DNA from 3 places in the Citricoccus sp. GCM10030269 genome. Region 2 is predicted to be linked to each of the others. Evidence: predicted binding sites of a transcription regulator. Region 2 holds the regulator's gene; each other region holds the start of a gene.
The links. Region 2 encodes LexA, which represses DNA repair genes until DNA is damaged. Its sites were predicted from a motif close to TCGAACANNTGTTCGA; they were not measured.
Positions count from the first base shown of each region.

Region 1: the regulator LexA is predicted to act here: its motif matches at 2,834-2,849, upstream of ACFQQD_RS00275 (DUF222 domain-containing protein).
Region 3: the regulator LexA is predicted to act here: its motif matches at 4,545-4,560, upstream of ACFQQD_RS09235 (DUF222 domain-containing protein).

Region 1 covers NZ_JBHTCV010000001.1:55,624-61,961, forward strand. The annotation lists gene ACFQQD_RS00270 (sigma 54-interacting transcriptional regulator) at 1-593, shown strand, start outside; gene ACFQQD_RS00275 (DUF222 domain-containing protein) at 741-2,714, opposite strand; gene ACFQQD_RS00280 (VWA domain-containing protein) at 3,181-5,244, shown strand; gene ACFQQD_RS00285 (NADP-dependent oxidoreductase) at 5,263-6,195, opposite strand; gene ACFQQD_RS00290 (acyl-CoA dehydrogenase family protein) at 6,267-6,338, opposite strand, start outside.
Region 2 covers NZ_JBHTCV010000005.1:839,733-846,070, forward strand. The annotation lists gene ACFQQD_RS11005 (hypothetical protein) at 1-139, opposite strand, end outside; gene hisH (imidazole glycerol phosphate synthase subunit HisH) at 139-780, opposite strand; gene hisB (imidazoleglycerol-phosphate dehydratase HisB) at 780-1,397, opposite strand; gene ACFQQD_RS11020 (histidinol-phosphate transaminase) at 1,404-2,573, opposite strand; gene ACFQQD_RS11025 (LysM peptidoglycan-binding domain-containing protein) at 2,583-2,951, opposite strand; gene lexA (transcriptional repressor LexA) at 3,144-3,884, shown strand; gene ACFQQD_RS11035 (hypothetical protein) at 3,890-4,765, shown strand; gene ACFQQD_RS11040 (ATP-dependent DNA helicase) at 4,781-6,338, opposite strand, start outside.
Region 3 covers NZ_JBHTCV010000005.1:453,604-459,941, reverse strand. The annotation lists gene ACFQQD_RS09250 (DUF6504 family protein) at 1-77, shown strand, start outside; gene ACFQQD_RS09245 (DNA polymerase III subunit alpha) at 77-3,862, shown strand; gene ACFQQD_RS09240 (cyclase) at 3,955-4,422, shown strand; gene ACFQQD_RS09235 (DUF222 domain-containing protein) at 4,634-6,338, shown strand, end outside.

The sequences.
Region 1 (6,338 bases), on a different contig from region 2:
AGGTTCCGGAGGTCATCCTGGAGATCCTGGCCCGGTTCACTCGGGCCTTGCGGTCCTCCAGCGCGGTCAATCAGGCCTCCGGAGTCTCGGCTCGCTTCGCGATCGCCGGTGCCGAGACGATTGCAGCGGCCGCTCGACACCGGGCCACCGCACGCCATGACGATCCGGTGGCCCGGCTGGTGGACGTGGAGTCGGCCGTCGAGGTTTTGGGCGGCAAGATCGAGTTCGAATCCGGAGAAGAGGGCCGCGAGGAGGACATCCTCGAACACCTGCTGCGCACGGCCACTGCACAAGCCGTACGTGAGCACTTCGGCGGATTGGATTTCACTCCCCTCGTCGAGGCTTTCGACGGACGCCGGACCACGACGACCGGTGAACGCGTCACCGCCGCTGAGTTCCTCGCCGATCTTCCGGAGTTGGACGACCCGCAGCTGTACGACGAGATTGCCGCACGGTTGGCCGGTGCCGACTCGGAGACCTCGGCTGCCTCTGATGGGCAGCGTGCTGGCGCCATCGAGCTGGCCCTCGAGGGGCTGTACTTGGCCCGTGAACTCTCGAAGGAATCCGGTGACGGAGAAACGGTATACGGCTGAGGAAGAGCCTGCCGCCAGGTCGGGCGAGTCAGTCCTACCCTGGCGCTTCAGCCCACCCCGGGCCACACCAGACCGCCTCGGGCCGCCTCGGGCCGCTTCAGGCCCCTTCAGGCCGCCTCGGGCCGCTTCGGGCCGCTTCGGGCCGCCTCATGCGGCCTCAGGCAGATCGCCCGGCCGCCAGTAGAGGTTTCGGCGTGGCCGCTGATACGGGTCGTGGTAGCGGGCCGGGATGAACCACGGAATCCCACCGCGAACGTCAATCCGCCAGGCTCCGTTATGAACGGTGTGGTGGTGATGAGAACAGAGCATGACCCCGTTCTCGACTGACGTGGGCCCACCATGCTCCCAGTGTTCGATGTGGTGGACCTCGCACCAGGGTGCCGGAATCGAACACGCTGGTGCCGCGCATCCTCCGTCCCGCGCGGTGATGGCGCGTCTGAGTTTCCGACTGAAAAGGCGTTGAGACCGGCCGACATCCAGCACTTCGCCTTGGCCTCCGAGGACCACGGGGATCAGGTCTGCGTCGCAGGCCAGCGTCCGGATGGTCTGTGGATTGACCGGCCCTCCGTAGGCAGTCGAAGCCAGTAGCCGATCCGTGGGGTGGCCACTCGCATTCGCCAGCTGTCCGCTGAGCGTCTCGTAATCAATGGTGACCAGCACCTGTGGTCGGGCACCTCCCCCGCCGACGTCGGGCAGGAGCAGGCCGGCCGCACCCGGCACGTGACTGACCGCACCAGGTAGGGCCGCATCTGCGCCAGGTAGGGCCGCGTCTGCGCCAGGTAGGGCCGCGTCTGCGCCGGGCGGGGCGTTGCCCGTACCGGGTTGAACGCACGTCCTATGAGGCGCGGTTGAGTCTTGGTCGCCGCGAGGTGTGGAGCCTGCACGGGCGGAGCCGGGACGGGTCGAGCTGAGACGGGTCGAACTGAGACGGGTGGAGCTGGGACGGACGAGGGCCAGGGCACCGCTGAGGGCGCTGACCAGCCCATCCAGCTCTCGTTGCGCACGACTCCGCCCGTCCAGGGGTTCTGCTTCGTCCACGTGTTCACCCCACGTCGCTGAGCCCTCGCCAGGCTGCTGCTCGGTCCTGCGGGGATTGGACGCCGCAGACACGACCGTCTTGAGAACCTCATGCTGGGCGTCAGTGGCCAACAGTGACCACCGATGCAACTCGGCTTCCCCACGGCCGTGATAGAAGAGCCCCTGAGCGGCGTTGGCCTGGGCCTCCGTCGGCTCGGTCCCATCCGGATCGGCCACCGCATCGAAACGTTGACGCCAATAGGCGCAGATCTTTTTCAGCGTCTGCGGGTCCACATCCCTGGCCTGAGCGACGAGCACCTGTTCACCGTCGTGCAGCAATTGATCCACCAGGTGCCCCGGCGCACCGGCTCGCGACGCATCCTGCCGGGCGGACGTGAGAGTCTCGACGACCATGTCGACGGCTGAGACGTCCGCCTGCCCGTGATCGACGACTTCGGCGGCGAACGGCATCTTGGGAGCGATCGTTCCCGACTGGTCCAGATGTTTCGTGGCCATCACCTGGCCGGCACGCCGAATTCGCCGCTGCGCCTCTCGCCGATGAATCCGTAAATGCTCCTGGAGGTATTCCGCGGCATTGCGATAGGCACATTTTCCCGGTGCGATGCCGAGGATCTCCTGCCGCGTCTCGTGTTGGTCGAAGAGACGATCGGTGTGCCCTGCGAGCGCGGTGCGGATGGCATCGACTGACCTGGCCAGCTGCTCGACGCCCAACTGGACCATGGGCAACGACCCTTCCGGCGGAGTTGCGTCGATTCCCGCGTCACCGGTTCCCGCGTCATCAGTTCGCCCGTCACCTTCCTCATCGACAGACCCCTCATCGACAGGCCTCACATCGGCGTGCCCCTCATAGGACGTCAGATCATGGTGGCCAGGACTGTCGGCACCGGCATACATGCCCCACTCGCCGGAACGATCGAGCGCTCCGTCGCCATCGTGGTCCGCCCCGGGCTGGAACGACTCGACAGTGTTCAGCCACTCCGGATCGGTCGCACGGGCGGCCAACTCTGCAGCCATCGTCTGGGCGCAGGAAAGGAGCGCGGCAGTACTCACCGACGACAGCTCGTCCGTATTCACGGTCACCATTCCCGCCACCTCCTCGCCTCGTGCTGCCTCATGCCGGCCGCTGCCGGCCGCTGCTGTCCGTTGCGTGCCGTTGCTGCGCTGCCTCGCGCTGTCTGCTACTGCCGCGCACCGTCTCGCTCTAGTACATATATTCGAACACACCCTTCGGACACGATAAGGACCGCAGAGCAAACTGTGGAGAACGGTCGCGAGTCGGGCGGGTGTGCAGGAGTCGGGCGGGTGTGCAGGAGCCGGGCGGATGTGCGGAAGCCGGGCGGATGTGCGGAAGCCGGGCACGTCGATACCTGCCGGCAGATGGTGATCTATCGGCGGTCGAACCCGCTGGACTCGGCGGCACCAGACCCCACCGGACGAACACGCGACGCCGGACGGCCGACGTCGTAAAGTGGCAGGTGAACGCGACGGCGCCACCCCGACGCTCGCCGGCCGACGTCCGATGGCTCGACAGCCTCGGTAAGGAGGCATCATGAACCCTCGCAATCCCTCCCCCCGTTCCTCCCGCTACTCGCCCCGCCACGGCTCTTCCCGCTACGGCCGGTACACCGGCGGTCCGGATCCGCTGGCCCCGCCCATCGACCTCTCCGAAGCCCTGGACGCGGTCGCGGAGGACGTCATGGCGGGGTACTCCCCCGAACAGGCGCTGCGCGAGTTCCTCCGCCGCGGCGGCCGCGACATGCCGGGGCTGGACGATCTCGCCGGCCGGGTACAGCAACGACGTCGAGAGCTCCTCGGCCGTCACCGGCTCGACGGAACGTTGCAGGAGGCCAAGAGGCTTTTGGACGAGGCCGTGCTGGAAGAGCGCAAGCAGCTGGCCCGGGACATTCGGATGGACGACACCGACCGGTCCTTCCGGGAGATGCAGCTGCAGAACCTGCCGCCGTCGACCGCCGCTGCCGTGACCGAGCTGTCCGGCTACGACTGGCAGTCAGACACGGCCCGGCAACGCTACGAGGACATCAAGGATCTCCTCGGCCGGGAGATGCTGGACCAGCGGTTCGCCGGGATGAAGAACGCCATGGAGAACGCCACCGATGAGGATCGAGCGGCCATCGCCGAGATGCTTCGCGACCTCAACCAGCTTCTCGACAAGCACTCGCGCGGTGAGGACACCGCTGCTGATTTCGACAACTTCATGTCCAAGCACGGCGACCAGTTCCCGGAGAACCCGGAGAACATCGACGAACTGATCGACACCCTTGCTCAACGGTCAGCGGCGGCCCAGCGCATGCTCCGTTCCATGTCCCCGGAACAGCGCGAAGAGCTCATGGCCCTCTCCGCCCAGGCGTTCGGCTCGCCGGAGCTCATGGAGCAGCTGAACCGCCTCGACGCGAACCTCCAAGGGCTGCGCCCCGGTGAGGATTGGACCGGATCGGAGCAGTTCGACGGCGATCAGGGCCTCGGTCTCGGTGACGGCACCGGGGTGCTGCAGGACCTGGCCGACCTCGACGAGCTGGCCGAACAGCTCTCCCAGGGTTATCCCGGGTCGGTGCTGGACGACGTGGACGTGGACAAGCTGGCCCGCCAGCTCGGCGATGACGCCGCCGTCGACGCTCGAACTCTGACGCAGCTGGAGAAGGCCCTCCGGGACAGCGATCTGCTGCGACGCGGCACCGACGGGGACCTGAAATTGTCTCCGAGGGCCATGCGGAAACTCGGCAAGTCCCTGTTGAAGGACGCCGCCGGCCGCCTCTCCGGCCGTCAGGGTCAGCGCGACACACGCCACTCCGGCGCCGCCGGGGAACTCACCGGATCCAGCCGCGCGTGGCAATACGGGGACATCGAGCCGTGGGACGTCACCAAGACCATCACCAACGCCATCGGCCGCACAGCCGCGGAGGGACTCGACCCGAGAGCGGGCCTGTCGATCCAGGTCGGCGACGTCGAAGTCCAGGAGACGGAGGCCCGCACCCAAGCGGCGGTCGCCCTGCTGGTGGACACCTCGTTCTCGATGGCCGCGGAGGGGCGGTGGGTGCCGATGAAGCGGACCGCGCTCGCCCTGCACCATCTGGTCTCCACCCGATTCCGGGGCGACCAGCTGCAACTGATCAATTTCGGCCGCTACGCCCAAAGAGTGGACATCGGAGAACTGACGTCACTGCCCCCACTGCGGGAACAGGGCACGAACCTGCACCACGGGCTGCTGTTGGCCAGCCGGTTCTTCCGGCAGCACCCCACCAAGCAGCCCGTCCTGTTGGTGGTCACCGACGGCGAGCCCACCGCCCACCTCATGCCGCACGGCCCGGCAGGACCCGAGGCCTGGTTCTCGTACCCGCCTGAACCCGAGACGCTCCGGGCCACGGTGGCCGAGCTCGACCGGGTGGGTCGCCTCGGAACGGAATCCACGTTCTTTCGACTGGGCAGCGATCCCGGACTGGAACGCTTCCTGGCGGCGATGGCTCGCCGGGTGGGCGGACGCGTCGTGGCACCGGACCCTCAAGATCTGGGAGCCGCCGTCGTCGGGGAATTCCTGCGCTCACGAGGTCAGGGGTACGCGGACGAGCCGAGCTTCGACGGTTTCGACCTCGGTTAGAGGTTTGTATAGAGCAGCTCAGAATTCCAGGACGAGCCGACCGCGCACTCCCCCGGCGTCCAACCGGCGATGGGCCTCGGGTGCCTGTTCCTTGGGCAACACCTCGGCCACGCGGAGCGTCACGGTGCCGTCCTCGGCCTGACGGCGCAGCGTGTCCAGCTTCTCGTGCTCGGTGGCGTACTCGGCCACGAAGACGGGCCGGAACACGACGTCCCGTTCGGGGGTGCCCTCCTGGCCGCGCAGGGTGATGATCGTTCCGCCGTCCTTCACGGCCGGGGCGACGGCGTCCAGCAGCAGAGCCGCATCGATCGCCGCGTCGGCGCCGTCGGGATAGCGCTCTCGGACCCGCTCGGCGAAGCCTTCACCACGGCGCAGCACGACGTCGGCCCCCAAGTCCGAGACCAGCGTCTCGTCCTTCTCCGCGGCGTCGGCGATAACGAACAGCCCGTCGGCCTTGGCCAACTGAACGGCATAACCGCCCATGGCCCCCGCGGCGCCGGTCACGACGAGAGTACTGCCGGGCTCCAGTCCCAGCATGTCCAGGGACCGCCGGGCCGTGAGTCCGTTCATGGGCAGGGTCGAGGCCTCGGCGTGACTGGTGTCTCGCGGAGCGGCGACCACGGAGTCGGCCGGCACGGCGACCTTCTCCGCATACGCCCCATGGGATCCGCGAGGCAGGACGATGGCCATCACGCGGTCACCAACGGACAGATCGGTCTGCACTCCCGGGCCGATCTCCTCGAGAATCCCGGCGGCATCCATACCGGGCACGTATGGCGGCGGTTGCTTGGAGGGGCCGGCAAAGCCGGAGCGACGGGCAGTGTCGGTGGGGTTGACGGCCGCCGCGTGGACGCGGATGACGACTTCGCCGTCGCCGGGCGTCGGATCGGGCAACTCGACCACTTCGAGGACGTCTGGTTCACCAGGTTCACGGAATCCAATAGCTCGCATGTTCAGCGCAACCGGACGATCTCCAGGGTTATTCCTGATCATTCCCCACCCAGCTCGTCCCGACGCGAGCATCAAAGGCCCAGGTCGCGGCCGATGAGCTCCTTCATGATCTCGTTCGAGCCCGCCCAGATCCGGTTCACGCG
Region 2 (6,338 bases):
TGCCGGCCACCACGGCCAGCACAGCGCAGAGGACGAAGCCGATCTGGGTCCACAGCGGAAACTCTTGCTTCCGCAGCGACCAGGCGCCGCCGAGCAGCAGTCCGCCCAGCGCAATCAGCAGGGTGGTCCAATAGGGCATCAGAGAGTGCCCAGCCAATTGGTGAGCAACTGCATTCCGGCGTCGCCGGACTTCTCCGGGTGGAATTGGGTGGCGGCCAACGGACCGTTCTCCACGGCGGCCACGAAATCGGCGCCGTGGTTGGCCCACGTCACCTTCGGCGGAACCATGCTGCTGTGGGTCTGATCGAAATCCCACCCCAGCACCCCGTACGAGTGCACGAAGTAGAACCGCTCGTCCTCGAGGCCGCGGAACAGCTCAGAGCCCTCGGCCGGACGGACCGTGTTCCACCCCATGTGCGGGACGATGTCCGCCGGCAGCGCCTCCACGACGCCGGGCCACTCCCCCATGCCCTCGGTACGCACGCCGTGCTCCACACCGGCCTCGAATAGGATCTGGTGGCCCACACAGATGCCGAGCACTGGACGCCCACCGGCCACGCGGCGGCCGATCCAGCGGGGCGCACCCAAGGCCTGGAGGGATTCCATCACGGACTGGAAGGCCCCGACGCCGGGCACCACGAGACCGTCGGCGTTCATCACCGCATCCGGGTCGGCGGTGAGCTCTGCATCAGCCCCGGCGCGTTGCACGGCGCGCAGGGCCGAGTGCGTGTTGCCGGAGCCGTAGTCGAGGACGGCCACGACCGGTCGAGAAACAGCCATCACAGGGCTCCCTTCGTGGACGGCACCCCGGTCACCCGCGGATCATCTTCCACGGCAGCGCGGAGCGCTCGGGCGAATGCCTTGAACTGAGCCTCCACGATGTGGTGGGGATCCCGGCCGCGGACGAGGTCCATGTGCAGGCAGATCGAGGCATGGTACGTGATCGCCTCGAAGATGTGGCGCGTCATGGACCCGGTAAAGTGCCCGCCAATGAGGTGATACTGCTGTCCTTCGGGCTCGCCCTGGTGGACGAGGTACGGCCGGCCGGAGACGTCGACGACGGCGCGCGCCAGGGCCTCGTCCAGCGGCACCGAGGCCTCGCCGAAGCGGCGGATGCCCCGCTTGTCGCCCAACGCCGTCTTGAGTACCTCACCGAGCGTGATGGCGACGTCCTCGACGGTGTGGTGCACGTCGATCTCCACGTCCCCGGTGGCCCGGACGGAGAGGTCGATCTGCGAGTGCCGGGACAACGCCGTGAGCATGTGGTCATAGAACGGCACGGAGGTCGAGATCTCCGAGGTGCCGGTTCCGTCCAGATTCATCTCGACGTAGACATCGGATTCACTGGTGGTGCGCTGCATCCGGGCTGTGCGTCCGGAGATCAGCTCTGCGCCCATGGCGGCTCAGCTCCTCGCTGGTCGATCAGTGGTGGGGAACGGTTGTGGGGACCGGTGGTCCAGTCTACCGATCACGTCGGCCATGGCGTCGAGAAAGGCCGTGGTCTCCGCCTCGGTCCCGGCCGTGACGCGCAAGTGGTGCGGGATGCCGACGTCGCGCACCAGGACTCCGCGATCCAGCAATGCCTGCCAGGTGGCGTGGGCGTCATCCAGTCCACCGAAGAAGACGAAGTTCGAATCCGAGACCGCTGGCTCGAGGCCGATACCCTTGAGCCCCTCGACGATCCGGTCGCGCTGGCGCTTGATGTCCTCCACGTTCTCCAGCAGCACCCCGTAGTGCTCCAGGGCGGCGATGGCGGTCGCCTGCGTGACAGCGGAGAGGTGATACGGCAGTCGGACCAGCCGCAACGCGTCGGAGACCTCGGGGGCGGCGGCGAGGTAACCCAAGCGGGCTCCAGCCAGGGCGAATGCCTTGGACATGGTGCGGGTGACCACCAAGCGCGGCCGTCCCGGCAGCAGTGACAGCGCTGATTCGGTTCCAGCCAGGGCGAATTCCGCGTAGGCCTCGTCCACGATGACCATGCCTTTGAATGACTCGGTGGCGGCGTAGACCGCCTCGACGACGTCCAGGCCCAAGGCTGTGCCGGTCGGGTTGTTGGGCGAACACAGCAAGACAAGATTCGGCTCACGCTCCGCCACCTGAGCCGCAGCCGATTCGGCCGTCAGCGAGAATCCCGGTCCGCGCAGCCCAGACAGATACGAGGTGTCCGTCCCCGCGGCGAGCAAGGGATACATCGAGTAGGTGGGGGGAAAGCTCATCACCGTGCGCCCCGGGCCGCCGAACGCCTGCAGCAACTGCTGGAGGATCTCGTTGGAACCATTGGCTGCCCAGACGTGGTTCTCGGTCAGCCCGTACCCCAGATATTCGGCCAACCGCTGGCGCAGTCCGGTGAACTCTCGGTCCGGATAGCGATTGAGGCTGGATGCAGCTTGGGTGACGGAATCACGGATGGCCGCCACGACCTCGTCCGGCACCGGATGGGTGTTCTCGTTGGTGTTCAACGTGACGGGCACATCCAACTGCGGAGCACCGTAGGGACTCAGTCCGCGCAGGTTCTCTCGCAACGGTAGTGCGGCCAGGGCATCTGGCGTGGAGGGGGCGTCCGAATAACTCACCGACCCATTCTAGTTGGCCGCAGACGACACCGGCACGAACAGCACCTGTCCGGGCTGGAGCTCGGATCCGTTGAGGTCGTTCAACTCACCGATGCGCAGAATGGTCTCGTTCCGGGGTGCCTCCGGTGCCGTTCGCCCGGCGATCGTCCACAACGTGTCCCCGTAGTTCACGGTCACCGACTCGACCGCGGTACCGCCCGCGCCGTCCGAGGCCGCCGCGGGCGCCATGCTGTTGGCGCCGAAGAAGACGGCCGCAGCTGCTGCAAGTGCGGCCACGAGGAGCACGGGGATGCCGAGGAAGAGAAGGCGGCCACGGCGATTCAGGTGGAATCCGGTGAAGCCGGCGGTGCTGGTCGATGCTGATGCTGCAGTGCTCATGCTCTTCTGCCTTTCCGCCCGGCGATCGGGCCACCTAGAACGTGTGTTCGAGTGCTCTGTGTTCATGTCTAGCACGCCTGTTCGAAACACGCCAAGAAAAATTCGAACATATCTTTGAATCGACGATCCGACTCCGGTACCGTCAGAAGCACTCCACCAAGCCCGACGGACACGATAAGAACGGATGGTCGTATGGCCCCCCGGAACGCCTCTCCCGAACCGGCATCCCCGCACGAGCCGAGCGTCCGCCCCCTGACGGCACGCCAGCGGACGATTCTCGCCTCCATCCGCACAGCCATCTCCGAACACGGCTATCCGCCGTCCATGCGAGAGATCGGCGATGCCGCCGGCTTGGCCTCACTGTCCTCGGTCACCCACCAGCTCGGTCAGTTGGAGCGGATGGGATACCTGCGCAAAGATCCGGGACGCCCGCGCGCCATGGAGGTGCTGCTTGACGAGAACGGTGTGGCGCTGAACGCGGACCTTCAGCCGTTGGAGTCACCTGCTGCTGACCACACCGCGACCGTGGCCACCCTGCACACCGGCGCCTCCGAGGGCGATGCCGTGCCCGTTCCGCTCGTGGGCCGGATCGCCGCCGGTGGACCGATCCTGGCCGACCAGCAGGTGGAGGACGTCATGTCGCTCCCCCGCCAGCTCACCGGTGAGGGCGAACTGTTCATGCTGAAGGTCTCGGGCGATTCCATGGTGGACGCGGCGATCTGCGACGGCGACTGGGTCGTGGTGCGGCAGCAGAAGAACGCACAGAACGGGGACATCGTGGCCGCACTTCTGGACGACGAGGCGACCGTGAAGACCTTCCGCCAGCGTGACGGTCACACGTGGCTGCTCCCGCAGAACTCTGCGTATGAGCCGATCCTCGGAGATGACGCCACCGTGATGGGCAAGGTCGTCACCGTCCTGCGAGCCCTCTGACGCCAGTGAATCTCCGTCCTTTTCCGTCGGGAATCCGCGTCGCGGACGCCGAGGAGTTCGTGTTCACCCACGGCCGGCTCCTGGAGCGGCGTCGGATCGAACTCCTCTTGCACGGCGGCGGTCACGAGGGCGTCCTGGCCGCCTTGGGGGCCCATCGGAATCCCGACGGCGGGTTCGGCCATGCGCTGGAGCCGGACGTGCGCTCTCCGCGCAGTGAACCCCTCTCGACGCTGGCGGCACTGGACCTGATGGCGGGATGGGGGCTCGTCGATCATCCGTGGGTCAGAGCCGGCCTCGAGTGGGCGGCCTCCATCGCCGAACAGGACGGGTCCATCCCCTTCGTGACGACCCCGTCCTTGGAATGGCCACACGCACCGTGGGTGACCGCTGCCCCCGGAGGCTCCCACCTGACCTTCGGTTTTGCCGCGGCCGCGCTCTTGACCGGTTTCACGGGCGGCTGGTCAGCCGCAGCGGCGGACTGGTGCCGTCATCGTCTCTCCACGAGCGGGAGTCTGCCGGCGTACGAGTCCAAGTACGCATTGCGCTATCTCGCGGCGGATCCGTCGCTGTCCCGCCCCGTGCTGGATTCACTCCGTGCACGGCTGGAGACGGACGGAGCCCTTCCCGTCGAGGGCGGAGCTGCGGACGAGAAGATCCTGCCACTGGACCTGCTGCACAACCCCTGGCAGGTTCCCTATCCCTCAGATCTGCCCGAGAGACTGCTGCCCCGCGATGCCCTCGTGGCTGATCGTTACCGACTGGCGTCCGGCCAGCGGCCCGACGGGGGCTGGACCGTGGATTGGCCCGCGTGGAGCCCGGCTCAGGGTCTCGAATGGCGGGCCATCCGCACCGTCGAGGCCCTCGAGGTGCTGCAGTCCTGATCACTCCTGACGGCGTCAGTCGCCGGCCTTGTGGAGTCGTGACAGCACCCCGCGCACCACGGCGGGATCGGTGGTCGGCCAGAACTCGGGCAGGGTCGAACGCAGGAACGAACCGTACCGTTCACTCGCCAGCCGGGAGTCCAGCACGGCAACCACACCGCGGTCGGTTCCGGTCCGAATGAGCCGGCCGGCTCCCTGGGCCAGGCGGACGGCGGCGTGAGTGGCCGAGACGGCCATGAATCCGTTTCCACCGTGACGGCTGATGTCACGGGACCGCGCCGTGGCCAGCGGATCGTCGGGCCGCGGAAACGGAATCCGGTCGATGACCACCAGGCGACACGCGTCGCCCGGCACGTCGACTCCCTGCCACAGGCTCATCGTCCCGAACAGGCAGGTGTCCCTCTCCTCGGCGAACTGCCGCACCAAGGCGCTGAGGGTGGTGTCCCCCTGACACAGGATGGTCGGCTTCGGGCCCAGACGCGTGCGCATCTCGGCCGCCGCATCCTCGGCGGCACGTTTGGAGGAGAACAGGCACAGCGCGCCGCCACCGGAGGCGCTCAAGAGGGCCTCGAGTTCGTCGTAGCTCTCCGGCGCGGCGAAGCGCCCCGGCTTCGGCAAGTGGCGGGCCACGTAGAGGACTCCTTGCCGCGGATAGTCGAAGGGGCTGCCGACGTCGATGGCGGTCCACCGTGGCGCGCCGTCACCGAGCAGACCGAGGGACCCAGCCACCGGGTTGAATGATTCGCCGATCGCGAGGGTTGCGGAGGTCAAGACGGCGGTCGCCTGACCGAAGAGTCCTTCGCGGAGCTTCCCCGCCACGGACAAGGGAGCCACATAGAGCACCGGGGCAGCCGACTCGTCCCCGGGCACCCATCCGGTCCCGGGCTCGAAATGGCCGGGACGAGAGGCCCACAGCACCTCCGGGTGTGAGGTCTCCGGCACGGCGTCCAGCATCCGCTCGGCGACGTCGAGGACCTCCTGCATGCGGGAACGCGCCATCTGGCGGCCGCCGTCGGCGCCGGAGTCCGAGGAGCCCCCGCTGGGTTTGGAATCACTCAGTCCCTGCCGGGCCGCGTCCCGCACGGCACGCAGAGCGTTCTGCTGCACCTCGTCCGGGCCTCGCGGTACCAGCCCGGTCGGTGTGGCGGTGAACGCGGCGTCCAGGGCCACACCGGCCTGCATCAACGGCTCAACGGCGATGGCCGTGTGTTTCCGGGCCGAGGCCGCCGCTGCCTGGACGATGCCACCGGACAGTTGTCCGGTCACGGCTCCGGTCACCCGGTCTTGGAGCTCATGGGCCTCGTCCACCACCACGGCGTCATACTCGGGCAGCACGGCCAGTCCCTCGAAGGCGCTGATGGCCAGCATGGCGTGATTGGTCACCACCACGTCGGCCTCACCGGCCTGGCTACGAGCCTTCTCCGAGAAGCACTCTGCGGCCATCGGGCACTTCTGGGCGCCCAGACAGTCGACGGCGGAGACCGAGACCTGGCGCCAGGCGCGGTCGGTGACACCCGGGTCCAAGTCGTCCCGGTCTCCGGTGTCGGTCTCCTCCGCCCAGCTGCGCAGACGC
Region 3 (6,338 bases), 390 kb from region 2:
ACCACATCGATTCCGGCCGTTGGCGACTGGTCCGGATCTACGATGGCGCCTCCGTGCGCCTGAAAGAGAGCGCTTGATGGTCGCTACGTCGGCAGTTTCCGGTGCTGCCTCTGGCACCCGGAGATCAGGCTTCCCGCACCTGCATGTGGCCAGTGCTTTCAGCTCTCACTACGGGGTGTCCTGGCCCGCTGAACTCGCGGCGGCTGCCGCTGCGGACGGTGCGGAAGTGCTGGCCTGCACTGATCGCGATGGCCTCTACGGCACGGCCAAGCACGTCGCTGCCTGCCTGGAGCAGGGCGTGGACCCAGTGATCGGGGTGGATCTGTCGGTGGCCTGGGAGGACGACGTCGGCGGTTCCCCGTCCTCCCCGCGGCGCTCTGGCGCGGTGCCCACCAACCCGGCCGGTCGGGTGGTCGTGCTGGCCAGGGGCGGAACCGGAGGCACCGGCTACCGTGCTCTGGTGCGGCTCATCTCGGCCGCCCACGCCCACACCACGGGTGGCTCGGCGGGGGGATCTCCCTATGTCACCGTGACCGAGCTGGCGCAGTGGTCCGCCGGTCGGCACCACGGTGCGCCGCCGGAACTGTTCGTGCTGCTGGGACCGGGGTCCGACGTCGGGCAGTTGATGGCAGCGCGCAAGTACACGGCCGGCCGGACTCTGCTCCGCCGCTGGAAATCAGCGTTGCCCGCCGGTGCTCTGCGGGTGGAGGTGGCCTGCCACCTGTCCCCGCCGGGGGAGAAGCTGTCCACACCGCACGCCGTGAAGATGCTGCGGGCTGCGGGAGACAACAGGGTGCCGGCGGTGCTGACGAACGCGGTGCGCTATGCGGCCCCGGATGGGGCCGCCACTGCTGATGTTCTTGATGCAGCACGGGCTCTGAGCTCTCTGGAGACTCTCGGCGACCTACAGCCCAATGGGCAGGGCTGGCTGAAATCTGCTGGGGCCATGTATGAGATCGCCCGCGAGATCTGCCGTGCCGCGAATGGGGGAGGCAGCACGGCCGAAGGGGCGAAGGCTCTGCTGGATGCGACCCACGATCTCGCCGATCTCTGCCGTATGGATCCGGGGCCGGATCTGGGCTGGATGCGGCCCACCGTGCCGGAAGCCTCGGTCATCGGCATTGATGGTGACCCCGTGACCGAACTGCGCCAGCGTTCTCTGGCCGGGGCCGGGGCGCGATTCCCGGACCTCTACAGCGGAACCCGGTTTGCGTCGTCGCCGGCGGGCCAGGAGCTGGAGAACCGGCTGGAACACGAGCTGGGGATCATCAACCGTCTCGGTTTCGCCAGCTACTTCCTCACCGTGGCTGAGGTGGTGCGGATGATCGAAGGTCTGGGAGTGCGGGTTTCGGCGCGAGGCTCTGGAGCGTCATCCCTGGTCAACCACCTGTTGCGGATTTCCAACGTGGACCCGGTGCGGCACGAGCTGATCTTCGAGAGGTTCCTCTCCAACGATCGCTCCACCCTGCCGGACATCGATATCGACGTGGAGTCCGCCCGCCGGCACGAGGTCTATCGCGCGATGTTCGAGAGATTCGGGGCGGAGCGCACCACGCTGATGAGCATGCAAAACGGCTACCGGGCGCGGGGCGCGGTGCGGGATGCCGGGATGGCCCTCGGTATGGAGCCCGCTCAGGTGGACACGATCGCTAAACAGTTGTGGCGGTTCTCAGCGTCGAGTTTCCGCGAGGCCATGGACCGGATGCCGGAGTTGCGCGGCTTCGCTGAGCAGGTCGAATCCGGGCGGGCCGCAGGGCAGCAGCAACTGGATCTGTTAGTGGATCTGACCGAACGGCTGGACCGGTTGCCGCGGCACATCGCCATGCACCCGTGCGGGGTCATCCTCGGCGATGCGACACTGCTCGACCGGACTCCCGTGCAACCCTCGGGAATCGATCTGCCGATGAGCCAGTTCGATAAGCACGACATGGACCCCATGGGCATGCTCAAGCTCGACGTCCTCGGGGTGCGGATGCAGTCGACCATCGCCTATACCCTGCAGGAGATCGAGCGCACCACGGGAACACAGGTCGATCTCGAACAGGTGCCTCTGGATGATGAGCCGACCTTTGACATGATCCGGACGACTCACACCCTGGGCGTTTTCCAGATCGAGTCCCCGGGCCAGCGGGAACTGCTCGGGAAGATGGCGCCGACCGAGTTCAACGATCTCATCATCGACATCTCCCTGTTCCGTCCGGGGCCCATGCAATCGGACATGGTGCGACCGTTCCTTGAACAACGCCACGGCTTCTCCGAGGCCCGGTATCCCCATCCAGACCTCGAAGCCGTGCTCGCTGAGACCCACGGGGTGACCGTGTTCCACGAACAAGTGCTGCGGACCTTGGACACGATGACCGAATGCGGACTGGCGAAGGCCGATGAGTTCCGACGCCAGATCGGAGGGCCGCAGGAAGATCGGGTGGAGGCGTTCTTCCGGTCCGCAGCAGTGGCCAGGGGTTATCCGGCGACGGTCGTCGACGAAGTGTGGGCAACGCTCAGAGCCTTCGGGTCGTTCGGCTTCTGCAAGGCGCATGGAGCGGCGTTCGCCGTGCCGACCTACCATTCAGCGTGGCTCAAGACCCATTACCCCGAGGCCTTCCTGGCGGGCATCTTCGAGCACGACCCGGGGATGTACCCCCGCCGGCTGATGATCGCCGAGGCTCGACGCCTGGGCATTCCGGTGTTGCCGGTGGACATCAATGCCTCCACGGATCGGTTCCGCATGGAGTGGGTTCCTGCACATCCGGAACATCACGACGCCGGCCGGTGGGGTATTCGGATCGCGCTGAACGCGCTGTCCGGCCTGAGCGAGGCAGAGATCAAGCGGATCGTGGCTGGGCAGCCGTACGTCTCGTTGGCCGATGTGCGTGACCGTGCCCGTCCCACCAGACGCAATCTTGAACGTCTCGCCCAACTCGGGGCGCTGGACAGTCTGCTGCCGCCGGGCGGAGCGTCGCGCACTGACCTGGTCCATCATCTCGAGTTGCAGCATGCCGGTGGTTCGGCGAAATCGGCGTTGGGACACCACCCCACCGGACACCGACGCAGCACGGGGAAGCGCCAGGTGGACGGGCAGCTGTCCCTGGATCTGCCGGACACTGAGGCGGCCACCATCGTGCCGATGTTCCCGGATCCGAGTCGCGATCAAAAGGTGCGCACCGAGCTCGACTTGACCGCGATGGACACCACCGCGCATCTGATGGAGTCGCACCGCCCGTACCTGGACGCGCTCGGGGTGACGCCGGCGTCGGAATTGCTCTCCCTGAGGTCTCAGTCTCGAGTACTGGTGGCCGGGGTGCGTGTGGCGACGCAGACTCCGCCCATGCGCAGTGGCAAGCGTGTCGTGTTCATCTCCGTGGACGACGGGACAGGATGTGTGGACGCCTCCTTCTTCACGGAGGCCCAGCACGAGACCGGAGAAATGCTCTTCTCGGCGCGGCTGATGTTGATCGAGGGCACCACGCGTCGCACCGGCCCGAAGGCGATCAGCCTGCAGGCCATCCGTGCGTGGGATCTGCATCGGCCGGAGATGCTGCCGGATCCGGACTATCTGGACAGCACACGCGAACAGTGGAGGGCCTGGCTGCGCCGTGATCGGAGCAGGGCCGGGGCTGCGGTGCCGTGGGGGCCGGTGGACTCTTCAGCGGCCCAGCAACAGGACACCGGTGGAGCTCGGCGTACCGTCGGGGCTACCGCCAGCTCACCCCACCTTCCCGACGCCGGCACGTCCGTTCCCGACGTTCCCCACCATGACATGGGCGTCTGGGCCGCCAAGGCGAGCCATGACGGCGCCACCCGCCGTCCCGTTCCCGTGCCGCATCCTGAGACCTGGGAACTGTTGCCGACTCCGGAGGAGTAGGGCTGGAGGAGTAACGGCGGGGGAGCAAAGCCGCGGGACAGCCGGAAAAGTCACGGGGAGATATCCAGTGTCGTGGCTGCGATGATCGGTCTATGACCAGCACCTTCACCGTCATCACTCGGACGCGGCATGCGGCAGAACGTCTCTTCGATCTGTCCCTGAGTATCGATGAACATCTCGGTTCTATGGCGAAGTCCGGGGAACAGGCCATTGCCGGAGTGACCTCGGGGCAGATCGGTCTGGGTGAGACCGTGACCTGGCGTGCTCGGCACTTCGGGCTGTGGTTCACGATGACCTCGCGCATCACCGCCCTGGAGCGACCTCACCGGTTCGTGGACGAGCAGACGTCCGGGCCATTCGCTGCATTCCGACACGTTCATACCTTCGAGCAGTCGCCAGACTCTGAACCGTCAAGGCAGACGGTCATGACCGACAACATTACCGTAGCTTCTCCAGTATTCGGTCGGATGGCGGAACGGCTGGTGCTGGTTCCCTATTTGAGACGCCTGATCGCGCAGCGCAACCACCATCTCGTGCGGCATCTCGACGCACACTCCTGACACTGGCTCCTGGCTCCTGGCTACTAGATACTGCCTGCTGTTACTGCTGCTCCACAGCCAAATAATGAGTCGCCTTGGTCCACAGTGCGCAGTCACCGCCTTATCGTGTCCGCCCCTCATGGTCGAATATATGTACTAAGAAAACGGGAGTCGGGCGACGAGAAAAGCGCACCTGACGAAAAGACGGGAAGTGACGGGGAGGAGGCGCACTATGGCCCTTGTGGATACGAACGACCTCTCGGCAGTGGATACTGCTGACTTGTTGACCTCGACCCAGGACATGGCTGCGGAGTTGGCCTCCCGCCTCAACGAGTCCGGCCTGCTAGATGGTATTCCCCGGTTCCCGGTCTCGCCGGACCATGATCCTCGGGGTACTGATCATCGTGATCCCGACTGTGAGCCGAGCGAGCTTGATGGTGTTCCTCGTGAGTCATCGGCCGAAGAAGCTCTTCCGGCAGGGACATTGCCCGAGCTCCAATTAGGCGTGGAACAGCTGGCGCGCACCGTTGACGCCGCTCAGACATCGCTGGCCGGACACACCGAGCGAGTCTTCGACCGACACCGTGCCCGGCTCGAGATCCTGGGCATCCCCGAAGGCAAGTGCGCTTTTCGCAATGCCGCAGACTATCTTCGCGTGCAACTGAGAATCCATCGTGGAGATGCCAAGCGACGGATTCAGCGGGCTGCACACATCATGCCGTCACGCAGCTTCGACCATGCCGAAGAGTTGCCGCCCACGATGCCGGCGGTGGCTGAGGCAGTGGGAAGTGCCACTATCGATGCTTCGGCTGCTGACATCATGGTCAACGCCCTCTCTTCGGCTCGGCATGATGCTGCCCTGGCCGGTGCCGACATGACCGACGTCGACGAGTTGGTGGGAAGCGGGGAGAGACTTCTCGTAGCACAGGCTCAAGACGTGGATCCTGAAACGTTGAAGAAGGTCTGCCTGTATTGGCGACAGCGCTTCGACGCCCTCGTCGATCCTGACGGCGCAGAACCGACCGAGGCACAGCTCAACGCCGCGCAGGGGCTGTACTACCACGGCAAGGGTGCAGCCAGACTGCACAAGTGGACCCTCATGGCGACCGATGCTCAGCACGAGATACTCAAGACCATCGCTTCGGCGGCGTCCAACCCTCGCAAGCGCGATGGTGAAGTGCGCGGCCAGTTGGACAGCCAGGCAGGCAGCAAGGCAGGCAGTAAGACAGGCGGCCAGAAGCACGACCAGGCGGGCAGCCAGGCAGCCCGCCAGGCGGGCGACCCAGCACCAAGCGCGGACGGCAGCGGACCTGAAGGACGTGCTCGGTTCGGTGAAGGACGTGCTCAGCTCAACGAAGGCCAGGGCGCACCGGACGCTTTTGGCGGTCACGCTGATGCGTTGGACGGGCGAAGTCGCACCCAGAAGGAACTGGACGGACTGATCAGCGCCTTGACCGGAGCCCTCGCTATGGCCTCATCCAATGAGCTCCCCACCGGCGGGACTCGCCCCCAGGTATTGGTCACCATCGACTACGAGACGCTTCGGAGACAGGTCGATGAGGGTCTGCGAGAAAGTCGGCCGGCGTCACCGATCTCAACAGCGTCCTACACCAGTCCCATCAACCCGCAGACCATCCGGCAGTGGGCCTGCGATGCGAATCTGATTCCCATCGTTCTGGGCGGCGAGGGTCAGATCCTTGATGTCGGGCGGTCCCAACGGTTGTTCAGTCAGAAACTGCGTCAGGCGATTGCGGCCAGGGATGGTGGATGCGCGGCTCCCGGCTGTTCAATTCCGGCTCCGTGGTGCGAAGTTCACCATATCCAGCATTGGGAGAATGGCGGGCCCACGTCCGTGCAGAACGGAGTCCTGATCTGCTCTCATCATCACCACGCCGTGCATACCGGAGCATGGGAGATCTCTGTCCGCAACGGCATCC